DNA from 3 places in the Streptomyces sp. WAC04114 genome. Region 3 is predicted to be linked to each of the others. Evidence: predicted binding sites of a transcription regulator. Region 3 holds the regulator's gene; each other region holds the start of a gene.
What was found. Region 3 encodes HrcA, which represses chaperone genes, less so after heat shock. Its sites were predicted from a motif close to TTNGCACTCNGNNNNNCNGAGTGCNAA; they were not measured.
Positions count from the first base shown of each region.

Region 1: groES (co-chaperone GroES) is a predicted target of HrcA. The motif match lies at 2,035-2,061, and genes of this name have one in related genera.
Region 2: groL (chaperonin GroEL) is a predicted target of HrcA. The motif match lies at 1,284-1,310, and genes of this name have one in related genera.

Region 1 covers NZ_JAIGQA010000042.1:43,872-47,100, forward strand. Annotated here, with positions in the region: gene groL (chaperonin GroEL) at 1-1,509, opposite strand, end outside; gene groES (co-chaperone GroES) at 1,627-1,935, opposite strand; gene K4G64_RS14445 (polysaccharide deacetylase family protein) at 2,105-2,926, opposite strand; gene K4G64_RS14450 (polysaccharide deacetylase family protein) at 2,923-3,229, opposite strand, start outside.
Region 2 covers NZ_JAIGQA010000021.1:58,949-62,177, forward strand. Annotated here, with positions in the region: gene thrC (threonine synthase) at 1-66, shown strand, start outside; gene K4G64_RS09090 (MoaD/ThiS family protein) at 180-455, shown strand; gene K4G64_RS09095 (cold-shock protein) at 901-1,104, shown strand; gene groL (chaperonin GroEL) at 1,437-3,059, shown strand.
Region 3 covers NZ_JAIGQA010000175.1:12,252-15,480, forward strand. Annotated here, with positions in the region: gene K4G64_RS31885 (nitronate monooxygenase) at 1-6, opposite strand, end outside; gene dnaJ (molecular chaperone DnaJ) at 129-1,265, opposite strand; gene hrcA (heat-inducible transcriptional repressor HrcA) at 1,265-2,281, opposite strand; gene K4G64_RS31900 (MBL fold metallo-hydrolase) at 2,453-3,184, shown strand; gene K4G64_RS31905 (DUF3097 domain-containing protein) at 3,216-3,229, shown strand, end outside.

The sequences.
Region 1 (3,229 bases), on a different contig from region 3:
GGCGGAACGGGTGACCTTCACCGGGTCGATGACGCCGGCCTTGACCAGGTCGCCGTACTCGCCGGTGGCGGCGTTGAAGCCCTGGCCCTTGTCGAGCTCGGCGACCTTGGAGGTGATGACGTAGCCCTCGAGGCCGGCGTTCTCGGCGATCCAGCGCAGCGGCTCGACGGCGGCCTTGCGGACGACCGCGACACCGGTGGCCTCGTCGCCGGTCTTGCCGAGGTTGCCCTCGAGGACCTTGACGGCGTGGACCAGGGCGGAGCCACCACCGGAGACGATGCCCTCCTCGACCGCGGCGCGGGTCGCGGAGATGGCGTCCTCCAGACGGTGCTTGCGCTCCTTGAGCTCGACCTCGGTGGCGGCACCCACGCGGATGACGCACACGCCGCCGGCCAGCTTCGCGAGGCGCTCCTGGAGCTTCTCGCGGTCCCAGTCGGAGTCGGTGGACTCGATCTCGGCCTTGATCTGGGCGACGCGGCCCTGCACGTCCTCCTTGTTGCCGGCGCCGTCGACGACCGTGGTGTCGTCCTTGGTGACGGTGACGCGGCGGGCGGAGCCGAGCACGTCCAGGCCGACCTGGTCGAGCTTGAGGCCGACCTCCTCGGAGACGACCGTGGCGCCGGTGAGGATCGCCAGGTCCTGCAGCATCGCCTTGCGGCGGTCGCCGAAGCCGGGGGCCTTCACGGCGACGGCGTTGAACGTGCCGCGGATCTTGTTCACGACGAGGGTCGACAGGGCCTCGCCCTCGACGTCCTCGGCGATGATCAGCAGCGGCTTGGAGGCGTTCGACTGGATGACCTTCTCCAGCAGCGGCAGGAGGTCCGCGATGGCGGAGATCTTGCCCTGCGTGATGAGGATGTACGGGTCGTCCAGGACGGCTTCCATGCGCTCCTGGTCCGTCACGAAGTACGGCGACAGGTAGCCCTTGTCGAAGGCCATGCCCTCGGTGAAGTCCAGCTCCAGACCGAAGGTGTTGGACTCCTCGACGGTGATGACACCGTCCTTGCCGACCTTGTCCATCGCCTCGGCGATGAGCTCGCCGACCTGCTGGTCCTGGGCGGACAGACCGGCGACGGCGGCGATGTCGGACTTCTCGTCGATCGGCCGGGCGGTCGCGAGGAGCTCCTCGGAGACCGCGGCGACGGCGGCGTCGATGCCCTTCTTCAGGGCGGCCGGGGAGGCACCGGCGGCGACGTTCTTCAGGCCCTCGCGCACGAGCGCCTGGGCGAGCACGGTCGCGGTGGTCGTACCGTCACCCGCGATGTCGTTGGTCTTGGTCGCCACCTCCTTGACCAGCTGGGCACCGAGGTTCTCGTACGGGTCCTCGACCTCGACCTCGCGGGCGATGGTCACACCGTCGTTGGTGATGGTGGGAGCGCCGAACTTCTTGTCGATGACGACGTTGCGGCCCTTGGGGCCGATCGTCACCTTGACCGTGTCGGCAAGCTTGTTGACGCCGCGCTCGAGGGCGCGACGGGCGTCCTCGTCGAACTTCAGGATCTTCGCCATGGGAGCGTGAGCCCTCTTCCGGAATCTGGGATATACGGCACTGCGCCCCGGGCGCCCGGCTTCATGTCGATCGCGGGGGCCAGGGGCGCAGCTTCAAAGCAATGTGCTTGGGGTGAATTACTTCTCGACGATCGCGAGCACGTCGCGGGCCGAGAGGACGAGGTACTCCTCGCCGTTGTACTTCACCTCGGTGCCGCCGTACTTGCTGTAGAGCACGACGTCACCGACGGAGACGTCGAGCGGAAGACGGTTGCCGTCCTCGAAGCGACCCGGGCCCACGGCCAGGACGACGCCCTCCTGGGGCTTCTCCTTGGCGGTGTCCGGGATGACCAGGCCAGAGGCGGTGGTCTGCTCGGCGTCGAGCGGCTGGACCACAATGCGGTCCTCGAGCGGCTTGATGGCAACCTTGGAGCTGGTGGTCGTCACGATCCGACCTCCCCCTTCGGAGATCTCACGGGGTTAACTGTCTGAGGTGGCGACCAGGTGGATCCGTCGTCGCGGGTGCCGGACCTGCCCGTCGCTGTGTTGGCACTCTCCTAGGGGGAGTGCCAAAGCCGAGACTATGACTGCGATTAGCACTCGGTCAAGCGGACTGCTAATTGCCGGCGGCGCGTCGGCCGGGCGCTCTCTCCAGGTGGTCCATCGGGGGGTCCTTCGGGTTGCCCATCGGCTGGTCCTTCGGCTGGCCCATCGGGCGGTCCTGCACGTGGTCCTCCAGCCGCCCCACCCGAAGCCCCCTGCGCTCGATCTCGCGCAGCAGCCGCACGGTCCGTTCGGTCAGGCTCGGGGACATCGTCTCGCCCGCCGGCACCGAGACGATGTCGCCCGGCCGCAGGCCCGGCTCGCCCCGTGTGTACGTCAGTTCGCCGTCGACGCCCAGGGACGCGCGCCACAGGACGACCGCCGTGATGCCGCAGTCGGCGGCCGCGCGCAGGGTCGTCCGGTCGTAGGTGCCGTAGGGCGGGCGGAAGAGGCGGGGGCTGATGCCGAAGCGGGAGCGGAGCTTGTGCTGCTGGCCGCAGATCTCGGCGCGCTGGCCGGCGTAGGGCAGGCCGCGCAGGGCGGGGTGGTCGAGGGTGTGGTTCTGGATGGACGCGCCGACCGCGCGCAGCCGGGCGAAGTGGCCGTAGCCGGGGCCCACGACGCTGTCCGTGAGGAACATGCTGACGGGCAGGCGCCGTTCGCGGACGAGGCCGACGAAGCGGGGGTCGCGTTCGGCGCCGTCGTCGTAGGTGAGGAAGACGACGGGTTCGCGGGTGGGGACGTGGTCCACCACGGGCGGCAGCGGGCGGGTGGCGCTCACGGCGCGGGGCGAATCCTGGGCCCGGCCGTCGGCGGTGTCCGGCCGCTCCCCCACGCCCCCGGCGCAGCCGGCCAGCAGGACCGCGCACAGCAGGGCGGCGGCCGGCCGCCTCACAGGTAGTCCTCCAGCCGCCCGACCGCGTACCCCTGGGCCGTCGCCTTGTTGAGGAAGCGGCGGACCATGTCGGCCATCGTGCCCTTCCAGTGGTCGCGGCCCCGGAAGTGGGTGAGGACGATGTCGCCCCGGCGCAGCTTGCGGTCCCCCTCGCGGTACTCCCAGTGGTCGGCGAAGACCTCCTCGTTCCACAGGGGGACGTACGTGATGCCGCAGGTCTTGGCGGCGCGCAGGGTCGCCCGGTCGTAGCTGCCGTAGGGCGGTCGGAAGAGGGTGGGGCGCTTGCCGAACTGTCTTTGCACG
Region 2 (3,229 bases), on a different contig from region 3:
GGGACGGGGCTGACCGCGACCATTCGTCCCAGCCTGGAGTCGTTCCGTGAGGCCGGGCTCGTCTGAGCGTCGTTGTTTGCTGCGGGCCCGCGGGGGCTGGTCGCGCCCACGCGGCGGAGCCGCAAATCGACACAGCCCCCCGCCCCTAGGTATCTCGCCCAACCGGAGGTTTTGAAGTCATGAGCGTCACCGTCCGCATCCCCACCATCCTGCGTACCTACACCGGCGGTCAGGCTGAGGTGTCCGCCGATGGTGGGACCCTCGGCGAGGTGATCGCCGACCTGGAGAAGAACCACACCGGGATCGCCGCCCGGGTACTGGACGACCAGGGCAAGCTGCGTCGGTTCGTCAACGTGTACGTCAACGACGACGACGTGCGGTTCGAGCAGGGTCTGGAGACGGCCACGCCGGACGGTGCCGGTGTGTCGATCATTCCCGCCGTCGCCGGCGGCTGAACCGGTCGAGCGGCCCGTTATTACCTTCGGTAACGGCTGTCACTGAGAGTTCATCGAATTGCCCCCTCCGTGAGAGAAGCGGAGGGGGCAATTCTGCGTGATTGAGCGCGGTACAGTTGGGGAACGCGGTCCTGATCCTCTGATCGGAACCCTGAATTCCCGCTGCGAGCCCGACAAGATGTAGCCAAAGTGTGCGCATCTTTTGCGGCTTTTGTTCCCTTTGTGTGGCCCGACTTGCCCTGAATTCGGGCGAATTCTCCCCACATTCCGGACCCGGCGCGTCCGGAATTCTCGTCCGATTGACCTGTTGCAGACGGCAGTTGGACAGATACATTCAGCCGCGGTCGACGCGTTCCGGCGCACGCCCCCAACCGTGGGGGGTGAGGTCTGACCCGGATCCGCGAAGTGTGGATCTGTGCAAGGGCCAGTAATAGGGGAGTTAGGCATGGCTCAGGGCACCGTCAAGTGGTTCAACGCGGAGAAGGGGTACGGCTTCATCGCGGTCGACGGTGGTGCGGATGTTTTCGTCCACTACAGCGCGATTCAGATGGACGGCTACCGCACCCTTGAAGAGGGCCAGCGGGTCGAGTTCGAGATCTCGCAGGGCCAGAAGGGACCGCAGGCCGACATGGTTCGCGTCTCTGCCTGAACGCGCACCACGACCAACGCATCAGCGACCGGTCTTCTCAGAAGGGCCCGTACCCCCCGGGGTGCGGGCCCTTCGGCCTGTTCGAACAGCCTGCGGGGCGGTGTTCGCGGGCGGCTGACGCCCCCGCCCGATCCCCGGGAGGCGCTTGCACTCGCAGGGGTCGAGTGCTAATCATTGCGTTAGCACTCTGAAGGTGAGAGTGACAACGTAAGGACCGGGTCGGTGAGGCCCGCAGGCCGGGTGGGAAGGAACCACAAGGCTGGCGAGCCGTCCGTCGCGGGCGCGGGCGCGGTCCGAAGTAATCACCCCCAGTCCTGGAGGGACCACTTCACATGGCCAAGATCATCGCGTTCGACGAGGAGGCGCGGCGCGGCCTCGAGCGCGGCATGAACCAGCTCGCGGACGCCGTCAAGGTGACGCTCGGCCCCAAGGGCCGCAACGTCGTCCTCGAGAAGAAGTGGGGCGCGCCCACGATCACCAACGATGGTGTCTCCATCGCCAAGGAGATCGAGCTCGAGGACCCGTACGAGAAGATCGGCGCCGAGCTGGTCAAGGAAGTCGCCAAGAAGACGGACGACGTCGCCGGTGACGGTACGACCACCGCGACCGTTCTCGCCCAGGCCCTGGTCAAGGAGGGTCTGCGCAACGTAGCCGCCGGCGCCAACCCGATGGCCCTCAAGCGCGGTATCGAGCGCGCCGTCGAGGCCGTCTCCGCCGCCCTGCTGGAGCAGGCGAAGGACGTCGAGACCAAGGAGCAGATCGCCTCCACGGCCTCCATCTCCGCCGCCGACACCCAGATCGGCGAGCTCATCGCCGAGGCCATGGACAAGGTCGGCAAGGAAGGCGTCATCACCGTCGAGGAGTCCCAGACCTTCGGTCTGGAGCTGGAGCTCACCGAGGGTATGCGCTTCGACAAGGGCTACATCTCGGCGTACTTCGCCACCGACATGGAGCGTATGGAGGCCGTCCTCGACGACCCGTACATCCTGATCGCCAACTCGAAGATCAGCAACGTCAAGGACCTGCTGCCGCTCCTCGAGAAGGTCATGCAGTCGGGCAAGCCGCTGCTGATCATCGCCGAGGACGTCGAGGGCGAGGCCCTGTCGACCCTGGTCGTCAACAAGATCCGCGGCACCTTCAAGTCCGTCGCCGTCAAGGCCCCGGGCTTCGGCGACCGCCGCAAGGCGATGCTGCAGGACATCGGCATCCTCACCGGCGGCGAGGTGATCTCCGAGGAGGTCGGCCTCAAGCTGGAGAACGCCACGATCGACCTGCTGGGCAAGGCCCGCAAGGTCGTCATCACCAAGGACGAGACCACCATCGTCGACGGGGCCGGCTCCGCCGAGCAGGTCCAGGGCCGGGTCAACCAGATCCGCGCCGAGATCGAGAACAGCGACTCGGACTACGACCGCGAGAAGCTGCAGGAGCGCCTGGCGAAGCTCGCCGGCGGTGTCGCGGTCATCAAGGCCGGTGCCGCCACCGAGGTGGAGCTCAAGGAGCGCAAGCACCGCATCGAGGACGCCGTGCGCAACGCCAAGGCGGCCGTCGAGGAGGGCATCGTCGCCGGTGGTGGCGTGGCCCTGCTGCAGGCCTCCCAGGTCTTCGAGAAGCTGGAGCTCGACGGTGACGAGGCGACCGGCGCCAACGCCGTGAAGCTCGCGCTGGAGGCCCCGCTGAAGCAGATCGCCGTCAACGGTGGTCTCGAGGGTGGCGTCGTCGTGGAGAAGGTCCGCAACCTCCAGGTCGGCCACGGCCTGAACGCCGCGACCGGTGAGTACGTCGACATGATCGCCGAGGGCATCATCGACCCGGCGAAGGTGACCCGCTCTGCCCTGCAGAACGCCGCCTCCATCGCCGCGCTGTTCCTCACCACCGAGGCCGTCATCGCCGACAAGCCGGAGAAGGCCGCCGCGCCCGCCGGCGGCGGCATGCCGGGCGGTGACATGGACTTCTGATCGACCCCAGGGTTGATCAACGTCCTTACCGAGGGCGGCACCTCCTGTTCCGACAGGGGGTGCCGCCCTCGGGCGTGTTCCGGGGTGCATCCCGTCGCGTGTTCCGGGGCGCGCCCCGTCGCGGATTCGGGGGTGCGCCCCGCCGCAGGTTGGGTGCCCTCTTGCGTGTC
Region 3 (3,229 bases):
GGACATGACGGCATGTTGTCACGTCCTCCGAACAACTCCGAAACCGGCCTGCCGACTGGCATAGACCAGAGGAACAGGCACCTCCCGTCACCCGGGAGGCGCCCCGTATCACCCGTTACAGGCACCCGTCAGCGACCGTTGAACGCGTCCTTCAACCGCGAGAACAACCCTTGCTGCCCGGGTTGGAACTGACCCGTGGGGCGTTCCTCGCCGCGGAGTTTGGAGAGCTCGCGCAGCAGGCGCTCCTGCTCGGGGTCGAGCTTGGTCGGGGTCTGGACCTCGACGTGGACGATGAGGTCGCCGCGACCGCCGCCGCGCAGGTGCGTGACGCCCCGGCCGTGCAGCGGGATCGACTGGCCGGACTGGGTGCCCGGGCGGATGTCGACCTCCTCCATGCCGTCGAGCGTCTCCAGCGGCACCTTCGTGCCGAGGGCCGCCGCCGTCATGGGGATCGTCACCGTGCAGTGCAGGTCGTCGCCGCGCCGCTGGAACGTGCTGTGCGGCAGCTCGTGGATCTCGACGTAGAGGTCACCGGCCGGACCGCCGCCGGGGCCGACCTCGCCCTCGCCGGCGAGCTGGATCCGCGTGCCGTTGTCGACACCGGCCGGGATCTTGACCGTGAGCGTGCGGCGGGACCGCACGCGGCCGTCGCCCGCGCACTCCGGGCACGGCGTCGGGACGACCGTGCCGAAGCCCTGGCACTGCGGGCAGGGGCGGGAGGTCATGACCTGGCCCAGGAAGGACCGGGTGACCTGCGAGACCTCACCGCGGCCGCGGCACATGTCACACGTCTGGGCGGAGGTGCCCGGGGCCGCGCCCTCGCCGTTGCAGGTGTTGCAGACGACGGCCGTGTCGACCTGGATGTCCTTCGTCGTGCCGAAGGCGGCCTCGCCGAGCTCGACCTCGATGCGGATCATCGCGTCCTGGCCGCGGCGGGTGCGCGAGCGCGGTCCACGCTGCGACGCCGTGCCGAAGAACGCGTCCATGATGTCCGAGAAGTTCCCGAAACCGCCGGCTCCGAAGCCGCCCGCGCCGCCGCCACCGGCCTGCGACAGCGGGTCGCCGCCGAGGTCGTAGACCTGCTTCTTCTGCGGGTCCGACAGCACCTCGTAAGCGGCGTTGATCTCCTTGAACCGCTCCTGGGTCTTCGGATCCGGGTTGACGTCCGGGTGCAGCTCGCGCGCGAGCCGCCGGAAGGCCTTCTTGATCTCTTCCTGCGACGCGTCGCGGCGCACGCCGAGTACGGCGTAGTAGTCCGTGGCCACTACGACTCCGCCAGGATCTGTCCGACGTACCGTGCCACTGCGCGTACCGCTCCCATCGTTCCCGGGTAGTCCATGCGGGTCGGTCCGACCACGCCGAGCTTGGCGACTGCCTCGCCGCCCGAACCGTAGCCGACCGACACGACGGACGTGGAGTTGAGTCCTACGTGGGCGTTCTCGTGACCGATCCGTACGGTCACGCCCGGATCCTGCGCCTCGCCGAGCAGCTTGAGGAGCACGACCTGCTCCTCCAGCGCCTCCAGCACCGGCCGGATCGTGAGAGGGAAGTCATGCCCGAAGCGGGTCAGATTGGCGGTGCCGCCGATCATCAGCCGCTCCTCGTTCTCCTCGACGAGCGTCTCCAGAAGTGTGGAGAGCACCGTAGAGACCGTACCCCGGTCCTCGTGCTCGAACGCCTCCGGGAGATCCTCCACCAGACTCGGCACATCCGTAAAACGGCGGTTCGCCACACGGCTGTTGAGCCGGGCGCGCAGATCCGCGAGCGAGGCGTCGCCGAAGGGCGCCGGGCAGTCGACCACCCGCTGCTCGACCCTCCCGGTGTCCGTGATCAGCACGAGCATCACGCGCGCGGGCGCGAGGGAGAGCAGCTCCACGTGCCGCACCGTCGAACGGGTCAGCGAGGGGTACTGCACGACGGCGACCTGACGCGTGATCTGCGCGAGCAGCCGCACCGTACGCGCAACGACGTCGTCGAGGTCGACGGCGCCGTCGAGGAAGTTCTGGATCGCGCGCCGCTCTGGCGCGGTCATCGGCTTGACGCCGGCGAGCTTGTCGACGAACAGCCGGTAGCCCTTGTCGGTGGGGATGCGCCCGGCACTGGTGTGCGGCTGGGCGATGTACCCCTCGTCCTCCAGGGCCGCCATGTCATTGCGGACGGTGGCCGGGGAGACGCCGAGGCTGTGCCGCTCGGTGAGGGCCTTGGAGCCGACCGGCTCCTCGGTGCCGACGTAGTCCTGGACGATGGCGCGCAGCACCTGAAGCCTGCGTTCACTGAGCATCGCGCACACCTCCAGAAGTCGTCCGCCCGTTGTCCTGCCTGTCGAGCCTGGCACTCTGCGCGTGCGAGTGCCAGCATTCCCCGGCCCAGTGTACGGCGGTGGGGTACACCCCCGGCAAGGCTGGTCGTGCGGCGCCGTGCCCCGAGCGGGGTGCACCGCTAGCGTCGCCGTATGACGGTGACTTGGGAAGACCTCGGATGGGAGCGTCTGGCCGCCGGGGTGGGGCGGTGCCGGCTGCCGGTGTGGGACTGCACGGCGGGGCTGGTCGCCGGGGAGGGCGCCGCCCTCTTGATCGACGCGGGGTCGAGCCTCGCCGAGGGCGAGAAGTTGCGTGCGCAGGCGCGGTCGCTGGCGGGGCACGGTGTGACACATCTCGCGCTGACCCATCCGCACTTCGACCACGTCTTCGGGGCGGCGGCCTTCCCGGACGCGGAGGTGTTCGGCGCGGTGGGCATGGACGCGGTGCTGTCACGGGTGCGGGACCGGGAGGAGCTGCGCGCGGACGCGGTGCGGGGCGGGCTGGCGGCGCCCACGGCCGAGGAGGCGGCGCAGCGGCTGGTCCCGCCCGGGCACCTGGTGTCCGGCGAGTGGACCCTCGACCTGGGCGGCGGGTGCCAGGTGCTGCTGGCGAACGTCGGTCCGGGGCACACCGCGCACGACCTGGCGGTGCTGGTGCCGGGCGATCCGGAGGTGGTGTTCTGCGGCGACCTGGTCGAGGAGTCCGGCGAGCCGCAGGCGGGCCCCGACGCGGTGCCGTCGCACTGGCCGGCCGCCCTGGACCGGTTGCTCGACCTGGGCGGCGAGGACGCGGTGTACGTGCCCGGTCACGGAGCGGTGGTGGACGCGGCGTTCGTGCGGGCGCAACGGGACGCGCTGGCGGCGCGTTTCGGCGTGTCGCGGTGATCGCCGTTCGCCTTCTCCTATCGTCATCCGAATGCGCCAGTACTC